DNA from 4 places in the Streptomyces qaidamensis genome. Region 4 is predicted to be linked to each of the others. Evidence: riboswitches for the same ligand, from Rfam matches in the RefSeq annotation. Region 4 holds a riboswitch; each other region holds the start of a gene.
What was found. A riboswitch is a leader RNA that binds a small molecule or an ion and turns the genes downstream of it on or off. The one in region 4 is predicted to bind cobalamin.
Positions count from the first base shown of each region.

Region 1: it holds a riboswitch for cobalamin, as region 4 does, so the genes downstream of both, A4E84_RS26835 (ribonucleoside-diphosphate reductase subunit alpha) here and A4E84_RS12080 (prenyltransferase/squalene oxidase repeat-containing protein) in region 4, are expected to answer to the same signal.
Region 2: it holds a riboswitch for cobalamin, as region 4 does, so the genes downstream of both, A4E84_RS06345 (ABC transporter substrate-binding protein) here and A4E84_RS12080 (prenyltransferase/squalene oxidase repeat-containing protein) in region 4, are expected to answer to the same signal.
Region 3: it holds a riboswitch for cobalamin, as region 4 does, so the genes downstream of both, A4E84_RS37160 (energy-coupling factor ABC transporter permease) here and A4E84_RS12080 (prenyltransferase/squalene oxidase repeat-containing protein) in region 4, are expected to answer to the same signal.

Region 1 covers NZ_CP015098.1:6,015,151-6,019,501, reverse strand. Annotated here, with positions in the region: gene mctP (monocarboxylate uptake permease MctP) at 1-1,614, shown strand, start outside; cobalamin riboswitch at 1,749-1,874, shown strand; gene A4E84_RS26835 (ribonucleoside-diphosphate reductase subunit alpha) at 1,998-4,351, shown strand, end outside.
Region 2 covers NZ_CP015098.1:1,490,021-1,494,371, forward strand. Annotated here, with positions in the region: gene A4E84_RS06340 (FecCD family ABC transporter permease) at 1-656, opposite strand, end outside; gene A4E84_RS06345 (ABC transporter substrate-binding protein) at 653-1,669, opposite strand; cobalamin riboswitch at 1,740-1,929, opposite strand; gene A4E84_RS06350 (CoA-binding protein) at 2,010-2,438, shown strand; gene A4E84_RS06355 (APC family permease) at 2,572-4,176, shown strand; gene A4E84_RS06360 (4-hydroxybenzoate 3-monooxygenase) at 4,199-4,351, shown strand, end outside.
Region 3 covers NZ_CP015098.1:8,484,080-8,488,430, reverse strand. Annotated here, with positions in the region: gene A4E84_RS37170 (MDR family MFS transporter) at 1-108, shown strand, start outside; gene A4E84_RS37165 (serine/threonine-protein kinase) at 343-1,767, shown strand; cobalamin riboswitch at 1,897-2,083, shown strand; gene A4E84_RS37160 (energy-coupling factor ABC transporter permease) at 2,114-2,815, shown strand; gene A4E84_RS37155 (energy-coupling factor ABC transporter substrate-binding protein) at 2,812-3,180, shown strand; gene cbiQ (cobalt ECF transporter T component CbiQ) at 3,187-3,936, shown strand; gene A4E84_RS37145 (energy-coupling factor ABC transporter ATP-binding protein) at 3,933-4,351, shown strand, end outside.
Region 4 covers NZ_CP015098.1:2,764,928-2,769,278, reverse strand. Annotated here, with positions in the region: gene A4E84_RS12090 (CbiQ family ECF transporter T component) at 1-197, opposite strand, end outside; gene A4E84_RS12085 (SCO2322 family protein) at 190-819, opposite strand; gene A4E84_RS12080 (prenyltransferase/squalene oxidase repeat-containing protein) at 816-2,030, opposite strand; adenosylcobalamin-variant (AdoCbl-variant) riboswitch at 2,152-2,240, opposite strand; gene A4E84_RS12075 (phosphotransferase) at 2,361-3,041, shown strand; gene A4E84_RS12070 (SAM-dependent methyltransferase) at 3,076-3,891, shown strand; gene A4E84_RS12065 (helix-turn-helix domain-containing protein) at 3,905-4,351, opposite strand, start outside.

The sequences.
Region 1 (4,351 bases), 3.3 Mb from region 4:
AACGGCGTCGCGCTCGGCGTCTTCATCTTCTTCTTCCTGGCCGTCACGGTCATGGGCTTCCTGGCCGCGCGCTGGCGCAAGGCCGAGAACGAGCACAGCCTCGACGAATGGGGGCTGGGCGGCCGCTCGTTCGGCACCTGGGTCACCTGGTTCCTGCTCGGCGGCGACCTGTACACGGCGTACACCTTCGTCGCCGTGCCGGCGGCGATCTACGCGGCGGGCGCGGCCGGCTTCTTCGCGGTGCCGTACACCATCCTGGTGTACCCGCTGATCTTCACCTTCCTCCCCCGCCTGTGGTCGGTGTCCCACAAGCACGGCTACGTCACGACCTCCGACTTCGTGCGCGGCCGCTTCGGTTCGAAGGGCCTGTCGCTGGCCGTGGCCCTCACCGGCATCCTCGCGACCATGCCGTACATCGCGCTCCAACTGGTCGGCATCCAGGCCGTGCTGGACGTCATGGGCGTCGGCGGCGGCGAGAACACCAACTGGTTCATCAAGGACCTGCCGCTGCTGATCGCGTTCGGCGTGCTGGCGGCGTACACGTACTCGTCGGGTCTGCGGGCCCCCGCGCTCATCGCGTTCGTGAAGGACACGCTGATCTACATCGTCATCGCGGTGGCGATCATCTACATCCCGATCAAGCTGGGCGGCTTCGACGACATCTTCGCCAAGGCCGGTGAGGCGTACAGCCAGACCAACCCGGCGACGGGCGCGCCGCGCGGTGCGCTGACACCGGCCGAGCCGGGCCAGTGGACGTACGCCACACTGGCGTTGGGCTCCGCCCTGGCCCTCTTCATGTACCCGCACTCGATCACGGCGACGCTGTCCTCGAAGAGCCGTGAGGTGATCCGGCGCAACACCACCATCCTGCCGCTGTACTCGCTGATGCTGGGGCTGCTCGCGCTGCTCGGGTTCATGGCGATCGCGGCCGGCATCAAGGTGCAGAACGGGCAGCTGGCGATCCCACAGCTGTTCGAGACGATGTTCCCGGACTGGTTCGCGGGCGTTGCGTTCGCGGCGATCGGCATCGGCGCGCTCGTGCCGGCGGCCATCATGTCCATCGCGGCCGCGAACCTCTTCACCCGCAACATCTACAAGGACTTCATCAAGCCGGACGCGACTCCCGCGCAGGAGACCAAGGTCTCCAAGCTGGTGTCGCTGCTGGTGAAGGTCGGCGCCCTGGCCTTCGTCCTCACGATGGACAAGACGGTCGCCATCAACTTCCAGCTGCTGGGCGGCATCTGGATCCTGCAGACCTTCCCGGCCCTGGTCGGCGGCCTGTTCACGCGCTGGTTCCACCGCTGGGCCCTGCTGGCGGGCTGGGCGGTCGGCATGGTCTACGGCACGGTCGCCGCGTACGGCGTGGCCTCCCCGACCCAGAAGCACTTCGGCGGCTCCGCGAAGGAGATCCCGGGCATCGGGGAGATCGGCTACATCGGCCTCACGGCGTTCGTCCTGAACGTGGTGGTGACGGTGGTCCTCACCTTCGTCCTGAGGGCCCTGAAGGCCCCCGACGGCATCGACGAGACCAAGCCGGAGGACTACACGGCGGACGCGGGCGACCCGGGGGTCAAGGTCGAACTCCCGCCCGCGACGGCCGGTTCCGCGCACTAGCCTCAGGGGCGCGGGGAACTGCGCGATCAACCACGAACAACCCTCAGTGGGCCGCCGTGAGCACTCCTCACGGCGGCCCACTGTCGTATCCGACACAACATCTGGGGGTGCCGTCGGAACCCAACACAAGATGTATGCTCATGCTCGCTGCCGCCGCAGGGGAATCCGGTGCGAATCCGGAACTGTCCCGCAACGGTGTACTTGTGCATGTTCCGTGCACAAGCGTCAGTCCGAGGACCTGTCGGCAGCGCACCCGGCCACCCGGCCGTGGTGCCCCGACGTCCGGGCCTCGTGGAATGGGCCGGTGGACGCGACGCCGCGTGCGCTCGCGTGCTGCCGCCTGCCCTCGACGAGGCCCCGTGCCGAGCGAGGGAGAGCCCCACGTGACCATCGCGCCAGCCGAAGAGGTCTCAGCCACCGAAGAAGCGCACGACGCCCCCGGCGCCGCGCTGTTGCGGACCCTGACCGAGCTGACCGCCGACCTTCCCGACGCCGAGCCCGGCCGGGTCGCCGCCGCCGCGCTGCGCGGCCGGTCCGCCGCCGCGGACGAAGCGGAGTTGCGGGAGCTGGCGACGGAGGCCGCGGCCGGTCTGATCTCCGAGGACCCCGCCTACTCCCGGCTGGCCGCCCGGCTGCTGACCATCGGCATCCGCGAAGAGGCCGCCTCGCAGGGCGTCACGTCCTTCACCGAGTCCGTGGCGGCAGGCCACCGCGAGGGCCTCATCGCCGACCGCACCGCCGAGTTCGTCCGGCTGCACGCGGCCCGGCTCGACGCGCTCATCGACACCCGCGCCGACGACCGCTTCGGCTATTTCGGCCTGCGCACCCTGCACAGCCGCTATCTGCTGCGCCACCCGCTCACCCGCAAGGCCGTCGAGACGCCCCAGCACTTCATGCTGCGGGTCGCCGCCGGTCTCGCCGAGGACGACACCCGCCGCTCCGTCGACGAAGTCGCCGCGCTCTACCGGCTCATGAGCCGCCTCGACTACCTCCCCTCCTCCCCCACCCTCTTCAACTCGGGCACCCGGCACCCGCAGATGTCGTCCTGCTACCTCCTCGACTCCCCCAAGGACGAGCTGGACTCCATCTACGACCGGTATCACCAGGTGGCCCGGCTGTCGAAGCACGCCGGCGGCATCGGACTCGCGTACTCCCGCATCCGCGCCCGCGGTTCCCTGATCCGTGGCACCAACGGCCACTCCAACGGCATCGTCCCGTTCCTGAAGACCCTCGACGCCTCGGTCGCCGCGGTGAACCAGGGCGGCCGCCGCAAGGGCGCCGCCGCGGTCTACCTGGAGACCTGGCACTCCGACATCGAGGAGTTCCTGGAACTGCGCGACAACACCGGCGAGGACGCCCGCCGCACGCACAACCTGAACCTCGCGCACTGGGTGCCGGACGAGTTCATGCGCCGCGTGAACGCGGACGCGCAGTGGTCGCTGTTCTCCCCCGCGGACGTGCCCGAGCTGGTCGACCTGTGGGGCGAGGAGTTCGACGCCGCGTACCGGGCGGCCGAGGCGAAGGGCCTCGCGAAGAAGACGCTGCCCGCCCGTGAGCTGTACGGCCGCATGATGCGCACCCTCGCGCAGACCGGCAACGGCTGGATGACCTTCAAGGACGCCGCCAACCGCACCGCCAACCAGACGGCCGAGCCGGGCCACGTCGTCCACTCCTCCAACCTCTGCACGGAGATCCTGGAGGTCACCAGCGACGGGGAGACGGCGGTCTGCAACCTGGGCTCGGTCAACCTGGGTTCCTTCGTCGACACATCGACCGGGGACCTCGACTGGGAGCGACTGGACGAGACCGTCCGCACGGCCGTCACGTTCCTCGACCGGGTCGTGGACATCAACTTCTACCCGACCGAGCAGGCGGGCCGCTCCAATGCCCGCTGGCGCCCGGTCGGCCTCGGCGCCATGGGCCTCCAGGACGTCTTCTTCAAGCTGCGCCTGCCCTTCGACTCACCCCAGGCCAAGGCCCTGTCCACGCGGATCGCCGAGCGGATCATGCTCGCCGCGTACGAGGCCTCCGCCGACCTCGCCGAGCGCAACGGACCGCTTCCCGCCTGGGAGAAGACCCGTACGGCCCGGGGCGTGCTGCACCCCGACCACTACGACGTGGAGCTCACCTGGCCGGACCGCTGGGCGGCCCTGCGTGAGCGCGTCGCCACGACCGGTATGCGCAACTCGCTGCTCCTCGCCATCGCCCCCACGGCCACGATCGCCTCCATCGCGGGCGTGTACGAGTGCATCGAGCCGCAGGTGTCCAACCTGTTCAAGCGCGAGACGCTGTCGGGCGAGTTCCTCCAGGTCAACTCCTACCTGGTCGACGAGCTGAAGCGGCTCGGCGTGTGGGACGCCCGCACCCGGGAGGCCCTGCGCGAGGCCAGCGGCTCGGTGCAGGACTTCGCCTGGATCCCGGAGGACGTGCGCGCCCTCTACCGCACGGCGTGGGAGATCCCGCAGCGCGGCCTGATCGACATGGCGGCGGCCAGGACCCCGTTCCTGGACCAGTCCCAGTCCCTGAACCTCTTCCTGGAGACGCCGACCATCGGCAAGCTCTCCTCGATGTACGCCTACGCCTGGAAGTCCGGGCTGAAGACCACGTACTACCTGCGCTCGCGCCCGGCGACCCGCATCGCCCGCGCCGCCCGGGCCACCGTCCCCGTGCAGGCCACCCCGGACCCCGAAGCGGTCGCCTGCTCCCTGGAAAACCCCGAGTCCTGCGAGGCCTGCCA
Region 2 (4,351 bases), 1.3 Mb from region 4:
AGCACGGCCAGGCACAGCCACACGTCGGCCCAGCCGGCGCCGCCGAGCGAGCCGAGGAGCCAGAACAGCACGCCACGGGTCGTCTCGGCGTCGGCAGAGGTCATCACGACGAACGAGGTGAGCGCCGAGAAGAGCTGCATGGCGGCGACGCCCGCGAGGACGACCCGGTCGGTGGTGCCGCCGAGGGTGTGGCTGAGCAGCAGTACCAGCGCGAACGACAGCAGGGCACCGAGGAACGCGCCGGCGGACACCGACAGGGCGCCGCCGCCCGCGCCCAGCACGACCACGAGGACCGCTCCGGTGGAGGCGCCCGAGGACACCCCGAGCACGAAGGGGTCGGCCAGCGGGTTGCGCAGCAGCGACTGCATCACCGCCCCGCAGACGGCGAGTCCGGCCCCGCACACGGCCGCGAGCAGGGTGCGGGGCAGCCGCAGCTGCCAGACGATCCCGTCCCGGATCGGCGTCAGCTCCGAGCTGCCGAGGCCGAGACGGGCGGCCACGACGGACCACACGTCGGCGACCCGGATGTCGGCGGGACCGATGGTGATGGCCACGGCGAGGGAGGCGACGAGAGCGACCGCCCCGGCCGCCCCGAGCGCGAGCCCGGTCCGCCGCCGGGGCCGGGCCGCGGCGCCCGGCACACTCCCGGCGGTCACTTCACCAGCCCGAACCTGCGCAGCCCGGCGGCCACCTGCTCCACGCCCTCGACGGTGCGGATGGTCGGGTTCATGGCCTGCCCGCTGAGCAGCACGTACCGCTTGTGGCGGACGGCGTCCATGGTCCTGGTGACGGGGTTGGACTCCAGGAAGGCGATCTTCTTCGCGGCCGACTCGGCGGTCTGGGACTTGCGGGTCAGATCGCCGATGACGAGGACGTCGGGGTCGCGGTCGGCGACCGTCTCCCAGTTGGTCTGCGGCCACTCCTCGTGCGTGTCGTCGAAGACGTTCTGCGCGCCGAGGGCCCGGGTGATGATGCCGGGCGCTCCGCAACAGCCCGCCATGTAGGGCGACTCGGAGTTCGCGAACCAGTAGAGGAGGGTGACGTCGGAGGCGTCGGTGCCCGCGGTGGCCTTCTTCATGCGCTGCCGGAGGGAGGCCACGAGCGTGTCGCCGCGCTTCTTCACCCCGAACACGGCCGCGAGGTCCCGTATCTCGCCGTAGACGGTGTCGATGCCCAGGGCCTTGTCGCGGGCGCCGTCGCCGCCGCCCGAGTTGTCCTTGCCGGCGCAGTCGGACGGGGAGACGTAGGTGGGCACGCCGAGCTTCTCGAACTGCTCGCGGCCGGCGACGCCGCCCTTGCCGAGGGTGGAGACGAAGGACGCGGCGACGAAGTCGGGTTCGGTGTCCAGAACGCGCTCGAAGGACGGGTTGTTGTCGGCGATGCGCGGGACCTCGGCCTCGGCCTTCTCCAGCCCCTTCATCACGGGGTCGGTCCAGGTGGCCGTGCCCGCGAGGCGGTCGGCCAGGCCGAGGGAGAGCAGGATCTCGGTGGTGCCCTGGTTGAGGGACACGGCGTGCTGCGGTGGGGCCGCCACACGGACGTCGTGCCCGCAGTTGGTGAGGGTGACGGCGGCCTTGGCATCGGTGGACGCGGTGCCGCCGCAGCCGGTCAGGAGCAGGGAGCCGGCCGCGAGCAGGGCGGCGGCACGGGCGGGTCGGGCGAGGGGCACGGAAAACCAGTCCTCAGGCGTCGAGGGCCCATTCGCGGAGCCCGGTCGTACGGTGCTCCCCCGCCGCACGCGGCCGCGGGGGCCGCCAGCAGGTCTTCGGACTCGGGTTCACCCGGATCGGGACGCCTTCCCGGACGTCCGCGAGGGAGTCCAGTGGCCGAGGCCCCGCCCGTCCCCCTCACCGCTGCGCGTCAGTTCCGGATTCACACCGGATTCCCTGACCCACCTACATGGGTTCGACTGGCCTCGGCAAGCTATCACGGGGGCTCCCGGGAATCACCGCGCGTCCTGCGTCGTTGCCGGGAGAGCAGTGCGTCCACGACTTGCGAGGAGGCCGCCGGTGTACGGCGACGAGGCAACGGTCCGCAGGATCCTCACCGGGCTCGGCGACACCTGGGCCGTGGTGGGCCTGTCGTCGAACCGGCAGCGCGCCGCGTACGGCGTGGCCGCCGTGCTCCAGCGCTTCGGCAAGCGCGTCGTGCCGGTGCATCCCAAGGCGGAGACGGTGCACGGGGAGCAGGGGTACGCGAGCCTGGCGGACATCCCCTTCGACGTGGACGTCGTCGACGTGTTCGTGAACAGCGACCTCGCCGGAGCCGTCGCGGACGAGGCGGTCGCCAAGGGCGCGAAGGGCGTCTGGTTCCAGCTGGGTGTCATCGACGAGGCGGCCTACGACCGGACCCGCGCGGCGGGCCTGGAGATGGTGATGGACCGCTGCCCGGCGATCGAGATCCCACGGCTGTCTCATGACCGCGTACAGGAATCCTGAAGCGTTCCCCACGAAATGCCCGCACCCGGTCAAGGGTGCACAACTCGTCTTCTGCGGCCGGCCGGCCGATTTCTAACCTGAGGCCTCTTGCTCCCCGAACTCCCCGAGTTCGTCTTCGAGAGGCCCTGTATTCATGGAAAGAGACGGCCTGCGCCGGGATGTCGGGCTGATCGGACTCATGTGGGCCTCGGTCGGCTCCATCATCGGTTCGGGCTGGCTGTACGGCGCCGAAAAGGCGGTCGTGACGGCCGGACCCGCGGCGATCCTGTCCTGGCTCATCGGTGCCGTGGCGATCGTGCTGCTGGCGCTGGTGCACGCGGAACTGGGCGGCATGTTCCCGGTCGCGGGCGGCACGGCCCGCTATCCGCATTACGCGTTCGGCGGGCTGGCCGGCATGTCCTTCGGCTGGTTCTCCTGGCTCCAGGCGGCGACCGTGGCACCGATCGAGGTCGAGGCCATGATCGGCTACGCCGGGCACTGGCACTGGGCCCAGGGCTTCCAGCACGCGAAGGACGGGACGCTGACGACGAGCGGCTTCGCCGTCGCCGTCCTGCTGATGGCCGTGTTCGTCGTGGTCAACTTCCTCGGCGTGCGGATTCTGGCGCACACCAACAGCGCCGCCACCTGGTGGAAGGTGGCCGTGCCGCTGGCCGCGATCTTCATCATCGCGGCCGGCAACTTCCACCCGGGCAACTTCACCGAGCACGGCTTCGCCCCGTTCGGTGCCCACGGTGTGCTGAGCGCCGTCAGCTCCAGCGGCATCATCTTCGCCCTGCTGGGCTTCGAGCAGGCGATCCAGCTCGCGGGCGAGAGCCGCGACCCGCAGCGGGACCTGCCGCGCGCCACGATCGGCTCGGTCGCCATCGGGGCGGCCATCTACGTCCTGCTCCAGGTCGTCTTCATCGCCGCCCTGCCGCTGGGCTCCTTCGCGCACGGCTGGACCAAGCTCGACTACCCCGGCATCACCGGCCCGTGGGCCGGTCTCGCGACCCTGGTGGGCCTCGGCTGGCTGAGCGTGGTGCTGTACCTGGACGCGGTGGTCTCCCCGGGCGGCACCGGCCTGATCTACACGACGGCCACGTCCCGCGTCTCCTACGGACTGGCCCGCAACGGCTACGCGCCCAAGCTCTTCGTCCGTACCGACGCCCGCGGTGTGCCGTGGTTCGGGCTGATCGTGTCCTTCGTGACCGGCGTGGTCTGCTTCCTGCCGTTCCCGAGCTGGCAGCAGCTGGTCGGCTTCATCACCTCGGCGAGCGTGCTGATGTACGCGGGTGCCCCGCTGGCCTACGGCGTCTTCGCGGACCGGCTGCCGCACCGGGCGCGCCCCTACCGCCTGCCCGGCGGGAAGGTCCTCTCGCCGCTGTCGTTCGTGGTGGCCGACCTCATCATCTACTGGTCCACCTGGGACACCCTGTGGCGGCTCGGCGTGGCCATCGTCCTCGGCTACGTCCTGCTCGGCGGCTACGCCTGGTACGCCACCCGCAAGGGCCTGCCCGACGCGCCCCGGCTCGACTTCAAGGCCGCCCAGTGGCTGCCCGTCTACCTGCTGGGCATGGGCGTCATCTCCTGGCAGGGCGGCTTCGGCGGCCAGGGGCACCTCGGACTGTGGTGGGACATCCTGGTCGTCACGGTGTTCTCGCTGGCGATCTACTACTGGGCGCGGGCCTCGGCGTCGCCCGCCGAGGACATCGAGCGGAGCATCGAGGAGGTGGCCGTCGCGCAGGTGCCCGTCCACTGAGCCCGGCCTCCATAATGTGCGCATGACGCGACCCCTTCCGCCCCCCAACTCCGGCGCCCCGCAACGCTTCCCGGTCGTTGTCGTGGGCGCCGGACCCGCGGGTCTGACCGTCGGGAACATCCTGCGGGCCGCGTCCGTGGACTGCCTGGTGCTGGAGACGGAGACCCGCGCATTC
Region 3 (4,351 bases), 5.7 Mb from region 4:
GACCTGGGCCTGCCGGCCGCCGTGCCGTGGCTGGTCCTCGCGGCCGTACCGGCCCTGGCGGTGGCCGTGCTGCCGCGCCGTGAGAAGGGGGCGGGCGCGGCGGCCTGACACGGGCGCCGGTGTCCCAGGGCAACCGGGCGCGCGGGAGCGTCACCCCGGCGTGCGAGGTCTTCGCTCCGGGATTTTCCGGAACCGCACCCTGGGAAGACACCGCTGCGGAGATCGGTGGTCACGCCGCGCCAGTATCCTGGGTCGGCTGCGGCACCCCCCACCAATCCCCGTGCGTAAGCGGGGAGTTCGGCCTGCGGCGACGACCTTCCCACACGCATGAGACGAGGACGAGTGCTGCTAGCGGGCCGCTACCGGCTGGAAGTTGAGATCGGGCGCGGTGGAATGGGAGAGGTCTGGCGTGCGTACGACGAGACGCTCGCCAGAGCGGTGGCCCTCAAGCTGCTGCTGCCCCAGGACACCGACGCCACGGCAACCTCCCGGTTCCGTCTGGAGGCGCAGACCGCCGGGCGTCTCAACCACCCCAACGTGGTCGGCGTCCTGGACTTCGGCGAGTACGACAACCGGCTGTACCTGGTGATGGAGCTGGTCGAGGGCGACAGCCTCGCCGGGGTGCTGTCCGGCTCCGGCCCGCTGCCCGCCGAGCAGGTGGCCCGGCTCGCCGCACAGGCGTCCGCCGGGCTCGCCGCAGCGCACGGGCAGGGCATCGTGCACCGGGACGTCAAACCCGCCAACCTGCTGCTGGACACCCACGGCACGCTGAAGATCGGCGACTTCGGCATCGCGCGGTTCCTCGACGACCCCGGCGCCGCGCTCACCGCCACCGGCCAGATCGTCGGCACCGGCCTCTACCTCGCGCCCGAACGGGCCCTGGGCAAGCCCGCGGGGCCCGCCTCCGACATGTACTCCCTGGGCTGCGTGCTCTACCAGCTCCTCAGCGGCCGCCCGCCGTTCCAGGCCGACACCGCCGTCGCCCTGCTGCACCAGCACCTCGACTCGGCGCCCGTGCCGCCCCGCGAGCTCGGTGTCGCAGGGCTTCCCCCGGCGTTCGAGAACTACCTCCTCGGGCTCCTCGCCAAGCAGCCCGAGGACCGGCCCACCGCGGAGCAGGCCGCCGAGTGGTTCGCCGGGGGCGCCTGGCGGGGCCTGCCCGAGCCGCTGCCCGAGGTCTCACCGCCGCTGCGGCCGAAGCCCCCGTCCGCGCCGGCGCACACCGGCCCCGGCCCGTACGCGGCTGCCGAGACCAGCCACCCGACCACGTACGCACTGCCCGCGACCACGGGACACCGCACCGCCGCCCGGGCGGCCCAGGCGGGACGGTCGGGCCGCTCCCGCGGGCGCGGCGGGCTCGGCAGCCGGTCGAGAGTGGCCGCGACGGCCGCCGCCGCGGCGCTCTTCCTCGCCGCGATGCTCCTCGGCATGCGCTGGTTCTCGCCCGACACGACCACCGAGGGCACCGACCCCGACGCGTCCCCGACCGCGAGCAGCCCCGCCGCCACCCCGTCCGACGACTCCGCCTCGCCCATCACCTCCGATCCGGCGGCCGGCCGGCAGATCGCCACCACGCCGACCACCGGCACCGTGGCCGACGTCACTCCGTCCACGCCGCCCGCCTCCCCGACCCCTTCCCCGCCGGCGTCCGGCGCCCCGACCCCGACGCAGGGGGCGGGCGACGCCGGGCCGGAGCAGCCGAAGCCGGAGCAGCCGGTCCAGGCCGGGGAGGGCGACGACGGCGGGGACGACGGGGGCGACGACTGACGGGGGTCCCCGAAGCGTCCTCGCACCACGAGCGCCCGAGCACGTGGATCAGCCGGGGATGCGCCGGTGTGCGAGCGGGCGCCCCCTCGCGCGCCCCTTGGGCGGCTTGTCATCGCCCTTACCCCGGCCTTATTGTCACCAGGCCTTGGTGAACGGGAAATCCGGTGTGATGCCGGTGCGGCCCTCGCCACTGTGAATCGGGAAGTCCGGCTCCGGCCCCTCAGGGGGCAGCCACTGGGTCCTTGCGGCCCGGGAAGGCGGAGTACGGGCGGTGGTACCCGTCAGCCAGGAGACCGGCCAAGGCACGTCAACCATCCACGAGGTGCTGGAGAGGGTCTGCTGAGCCATGCACATAGCCGAGGGTTTTCTTCCTCCGGCGCACGCGGTCGCCTGGGGCGTCGCGTCGGCGCCGTTCGTCGTCCACGGAGTCCGGTCGCTCACCCGTGAAGTGCGCGAGCACCCCGAGAGCACCCTGCTCCTCGGGGCGTCCGGCGCCTTCACGTTCGTCCTGTCCGCCCTGAAACTGCCGTCCGTCACGGGCAGTTGCTCGCACCCCACCGGCACGGGCCTCGGAGCCATCCTGTTCCGGCCGCCCATCATGGCGGTGCTGGGCACCATCACCCTGCTCTTCCAGGCGCTGCTGCTCGCGCACGGCGGCCTGACCACGCTCGGTGCCAACGTCTTCTCCATGGCGATCGTCGGGCCCTGGGCCGGATACGCCGTCTACGCACTGCTGCGGCGCTCCAACGCGCCGCTGATGGTCGCGGTGTTCGCCGGTGCGTTCGTCGCCGACCTGTCCACCTACTGCGTCACCAGCGTGCAACTGGCGCTCGCCTTCCCCGACCCGGGCAGCGGATTCCTGGGCGCGCTCGGCAAGTTCGGTTCCATCTTCGCCGTCACCCAGATCCCGCTCGCGGTGAGCGAGGGCCTGCTGACCGTGCTCGTGATGCGGCTGCTGGTGCAGTCGAGCAAGGGCGAACTGACCCGGCTGGGCGTGCTCCTGGCCAAGAAGCAGTCACGGACCGAGACCGAGGCGGTGGCCCGATGAGCAGGAACACGAAGATCAACCTGGTGCTGCTGCTCGCCGTGGCCGCGCTGGCCGTGCTGCCCCTGGCGCTGGGCCTCGGCGACCACAAGAAGGAGCCGTTCGCGGGCGCCGACGCCGAGGCCGAGACGGCGATCACCGAGCTGAAGCCGGACTACGAGCCGTGGTTCTCGCCGCTGTACGAGCCGCCGTCGGGCGAGATCGAGTCGGCGCTGTTCGCCCTCCAGGCGGCCCTCGGCGCCGGGGTCCTCGCCTACTACTTCGGTCTGCGCCGGGGCCGCCGGCAGGGTGAGCAGCGGGCGCTGGAGCGCGAGGCCGGCAGCGCGCTCACCGGGGCCGCAGGGAAGTCCGCGGCGGAACGGGACTGAGCCGGGGTGCTGCCGATCGACGCGGCGGCGCACAGCAGTCGCTGGCGCCGCCGCCACCCCGTGGACAAGGCCGTGCTCGGACTCGGCCTCACCCTGCTCGCGATCTCCCTGCCGCCCTGGCCGGGTGCGGCCCTGGTGCTCCTGAGCGCCCTGGTGGTGCTGCTGGGGCCGGCCGGCGTGCCCGGGCGGCGGCTGTGGCGGGCCTACCGGGTGCCGCTGGGCTTCTGCGTGACCGGCGCGCTCACGCTGCTCGTCCAGGTGGGCGGTCCGGGCGGCTTCGTCTCCCTCGCCGCTGACGGGCCGGTCCGGGCCGGGGAGTTGCTGCTGCGGACCTCGGCGGCCTCCCTGGGCGTGCTGCTGTTCGCCTTCACCACGCCCATGTCCGACCTGTTGCCCCGCCTGGTCCGGGCGGGGATCCCCGCGCCGGTGGTCGACGTGGCGCTCGTGACGTACCGGATGAGCTTCCTGCTGCTGGACTCCGTGCGCCGTATCCGGGAGGCCCAGGCGGCCCGGCTCGGTCACACCGGCCGGGCCGCGGAGTGGCGTTCGCTGGCCGGGCTCGGCGCCACCGCGTTCGTCCGGGCCTTCGACCGGGCGACCCGGCTCCAGGCCGGACTCGCCGGGCGCGGCTACGACGGCACCCTGCGCGTCCTGGTGCCCGAGGCCCGGGTCTCGGTGCGCTTCACGGCCGCCAGTTGCGCGCTGCTCGCGATGCTGGCCGCCCTCACCTTCGTACTGGAAAGGCCGCTGACATGAGCGAGCCCGCCCTCGTCGCCCTGCGGGGCGCGTCCTACGCCTACGAGGACGGCCCCACCGTGCTCAGCGGGCTCGACTTCGAGATCCGAGCGGGTCGCGCGCTCGCGCTGCTCGGGCGCAACGGCAGCGGGAAGACCACGCTGATGCGGCTGCTCTCCGGCGGACTGCGGCCGCAGGAGGGCCGGCTGACGGTCGAGGGGCAGCCGGTGGCGTACGACCGCAGGGGTCTGACCCGGCTGCGGACCACCGTGCAGCTGGTGGTGCAGGACCCGGACGACCAGCTGTTCGCGGCCTCCGTCGAGCAGGACGTGTCGTTCGGGCCGCTGAACCTCGGCCTGGACGACACACAGGTGCGGGCGCGGGTGGCGGAGGCGCTCGCCGCGCTGGGCATCACCGCCCTGGCCGACCGGCCCAC
Region 4 (4,351 bases):
ACGAAGGCGCCGTAGGAGCGGGACCAGGGGGTGTCGGGGCGGCGGGTCGCCACGACGTAGGCGGAGACGGAGACGAGGAGCGCGAGGAGCAGGGGGTTGGTGGTGCGGGTGGCGGCGGTGCCGAGGGAGAGGGACCAGAGCCACCAGGCGCCGGGGTGCAGCTGAGCCCGGCCTCGACGCCGAGGGCTGCTATCCACGCCGCCGTACCTGCCAGATCGCCGCGCCGCCCAGGACCACCACCACGGCGATACCGCCGATCAGGCCCAGGGACGGCCCGTCGTCCGAGGGGGAGTTCTTCTCCGCCGTCGGCTTGTGCTGCTTCCCGGAGACCTGTTCGCCGCAGCCCTTCTCCGGATAGCCCGAGATCGCGCACAGCAGAGCGTTGGTGTCGTAGCGCAGCGGCTTGGCCACCGCGGCCAGGGCCTCGGCCGTCGTCGCGTCGGGGGCGACCCGGGCGCAGGCCGTGCGGGCGGCGGGCGGGGATTCGCCCCGGGGGGCGTCCGACGGTGTGCCGAAGTCGATGACCAGGGCCACCCGCTTCCTGCCCTCCCGCGCGGGCGTCTTCGCGCAGATCGTCGCGAAGCCGGCCGTGCCGCGCGGCCGGACCGCGCTCGCGGAGTCCTCGCTCACCGCGAAGCGGAAGCCCTGGACGTCGCCGTCCGAGGGGCGGGCCAGGGACGGGCCCTGGGTGGCGTAGACCCAGCGGCCGGCGTCGCGCTCCCAGAACGACCAGTACCGGTAACCGGCGGCCTGGGCCTGGCCCGCGCCCGCGCACAGCAGGAGCGAGGCCAGGAGGACGAGAACGGCCCGGCGGATCACAGCTGCTGCTGCTTCTTGCGGCCGGTGAACAGGAACCCGATGCCGATGCCGGCGACCAGGCAGACGCCGACGTACCACCAGACCCCGAAGAAGTCCGAGCCGGAGTCCTCCTTCTCGTCCGAGGCCTCGGACTTGGTCTTCCCGGCGGTCTGCGGGGCCGGGCCCGTGGCGCCCAGCTGCTTGACGAGGTCCGCGCCGCCGAAGTCGCGCGGGTCCGTGCCCGTCGCGTGGGCGGCGAAGATCAGCTGCGCGTAGGCGGCCGGACCGCTCTGCGCGGCCCAGGACGCGGAGTTCTTCTCCAGCCACCGCACGGACTTCTCCGCCTGCGCGGTGTCCCCCTGCGCGGCGAGCGCTACGACCGCGTCGGCGGTGTTGCCGAAGTCGGGCTGGGGCTCGGCGCCGGCGAGGGCGGACATGAGGTGGTTGCCGTCCTCGGCGAGGGCGGCGGTGAGGTAGCCCGCCCCGTTCGCCGCCGCCTGCTGCGGCGTCGTGGCCTTCTCGCAGGTCGCGTCGGACTTCTTGCCGGGCTCGACGACCATGCCCTTGCCCAGCGCGCCGAGCACACCGGCCGCCGTGGCGTCCGCGTTGGCGGCGAGCTCGCCCTTCTTGTCCGGCTGGAACGCGAAGGCGCCGTCGTCGTCCCCGCCGCAGGGCAGGGCGAGCTTCAGCAGCGCGTCGTGGGGCGACTTGCCGTCCTTCTCGACCCGGTCCGGCTTCTCGCCCGCGGCGGCGAGCGCGCCTATGACGATCGACGTCGAGTTGGTGTCGCTGGCCCCGCCGGGCGCGTAGCCCCAGCCGCCGTCCTCGTTCTGGACGGACTTCAGCCAGCCGACTGCCTTGCGGGTGACGTCGTCGTGCCCGCCGAGCGCGGTGAGGGCCTGCACGGCGGCGGACGTGGCGTTGGTGTCGCGCATGGTCTTGGCGTCGCACGCGGTGGTGGGGTCGGGGCGGTACGAGGCGAAGGAGCCGTCCGCGCACTGCTGCCGCGTCAGCCACTGCACGGACTTCGCCGCCGGCTTCACACCCACGGTGTCCTGCGCGAGCAGCGCGAGCGACTGGCGCCAGACGCCGTCGAACTTCGGGTCCTTGTCGCCGTACAGGGCGGAGGGGAACGCCTGGGACGGTGACGGGGACGGGTCGGCGGCGGCCGGGGTGGCGGCGCCGATCACGGCGACGGCGGCCAGGACCGCGGCGCTGCGGCGGACGTTCATGATCGGCGGGTGCCTCTCCCTGTGGGGGAGCCGGGCAGCACGGGACACCCCGGCGGCTCGGCTCCGTATACCTCGACGGTGCCGTGACCGGCGGTCTGCCGGGCACGTGAGCCGGTCACGAACCGTACGGGGCGATCCGGCTCACCGCCTGGGCGGCGGTTCACGGTTGCGGGTCAGCGCCGGAATTGCACCGGCTTCCCCCCGTACGGTGTGATGACGACCCGCTCACTGTACCCGGACGCAGGAATGCGGCCGAGGGGGCCGGGTGGGGGCTTGGTCACGTGCGGGCAGGTCGGTGAGGGCACCGCGGATGCGGGGTAGCTTCGCTTCATGCCGATCTCGCCACCGCCGGGAAAGCTGCTCGGATCCGGGCGCCGGGCCGATGTGTTCGAGATCGACGCGGCGTGGGTGCTGCGTCGGGACCGCGAGGGCGGGGGTGACGCGGCGGCCGAGGGGGCCGTGATGGAGCACGTGCGCGCCCACGGTTATCCCGTGCCCCGGGTCCGGCCCTCCGGTTCGCGTACCGACCTGGTCATGGAGCGGCTCTGTGGCCCGACCATGCTCCAGGCCTGCCTGGCGGGCACCCTGGACGTGGCCGAGGCAGGGGCCGTCCTCGCCCGGCTGCTGCGCGACCTGCACGCCGTTCCCGCCCTGCGCGCCACCGACCCGGCCGTCCGCGTGCTCCACCTGGACCTGCACCCCGAGAACGTGATCCTCACGCCCGGCGGCCCCCGCGTCATCGACTGGTCGGACGCGGAGGAGGGCGACCCGGGCCTGGACTGGGCGGCGACCGCGGTGGTCCTCGCGCAGGCCGCCGTCGCCGGTGACTCCCTCGCCGCACCCGCGGACACCATGCTGACCGCCCTCCTCGACGGCCCGTCCCCGCTCACCCGCACAGCCCTGACCGAGGCCCTGCGCCGCCGGGGTGCCAATCCGACGATGGGTCGGGCCGAAGTCGAACTCCTCGCTGCCGCAGCGGAGTTGATCCTCTCCAAGGCGGAGACCGGCTAACGTGGGGCCCCCGATCTCACACGCAGGAGCGTCCATGACCGACCAGGCGGAGAACCCCGAGCAGGAGCCGTTCCCCAAGATCGACACCTCGGTGCCGCACTCGGCCCGGATCTGGAACTACTGGCTGGGCGGGAAGGACAACTACGAAGTCGACCGGGTGGCCGGTGACGCGTTCCGCGAGATCTTCCCCGGCATCGAGACCGGCGCCCGCGCCGCCCGCTACTTCCTCGCCCGGGCCGTCCGCCACCTGGCCGCCGAGGAGGGCATCCGCCAGTTCCTGGACATCGGCACCGGCCTGCCCAACGTGGACAACACCCACCAGATCGCCCAGCGGGTGGCCCCGGAGAGCCGGATCGTCTACGTCGACAACGACCCCCTGGTGCTGGCCCACGCCCGCGCCCTGCTCACCAGCACGCCGGAAGGCGTCACCAACTACGTCGACGCCGACCTGCGCGAGCCGGGGACGATCGTCCGGGAGGCAGGGAAGACCCTGGACTTCGACCGGCCCGTCGCCCTCATGCTGATGGGCATCCTGGGCCACGTCGAGGACCACGACGAGGCCCGCTCGATCGTCCGGCAGCTGGTGGACGCCCTGCCCCCCGGCAGCTACCTCGTGCAGTACGACTCCACCGACACCAGCGAGGACTACGTCCGCGCCATCCAGCAGTACAACGACGGTGGTTCGATCCCGTACATCCTGCGCAGCCCCGAGCAGATCGCGCGCTACTTCGACGGCCTGGAACTGCTCGAACCGGGCGTGGCCTCCTGCTCGCGCTGGCGTCCCGACGCGGCGGCACTGGGGCTTCCGGCAGAGGTGCACCAGTACGGCGGCGTCGCCCTCAAGCGCTGAACCGCCCGGCGGCTCAGGTCTCCTGAAGGATGCGGTGCAGGATGGTCGGAGTCTCGTCCGGCGACTCGGCTTCGACCACCAGCCGGTTCATGGCGTCCCAGTAGCACTCGATGTCGGCCGGCCGGTCGGGGTAGAGCGCGGTGGTGAGCTGCTCCAGGTAGACCACGTCGGGCAACTGCCCGCCGGGCAGCCGCAGAATGGTGACCGGACCGCCCTCCGCGGCGTGCGCGCCCGCCGCGAACGGCAGGATCTGCACCGTGACGTGCGGGAGCCGGCACATGTCGATGAGATGCCTGAGCTGGTCTCGCATCACACGGATACCGCCCACCGGGCGGCGCAGCGCCGCCTCGTCGATCACGGCCCACAGCTGGGTCGCCGGCTGCCGGTCCAGGATCCGCCGGCGGGTCATCCGCAGCGCGACCCGGCGGTCGGTCTCCGCCGCACCCGCGTCCGGGTGTGC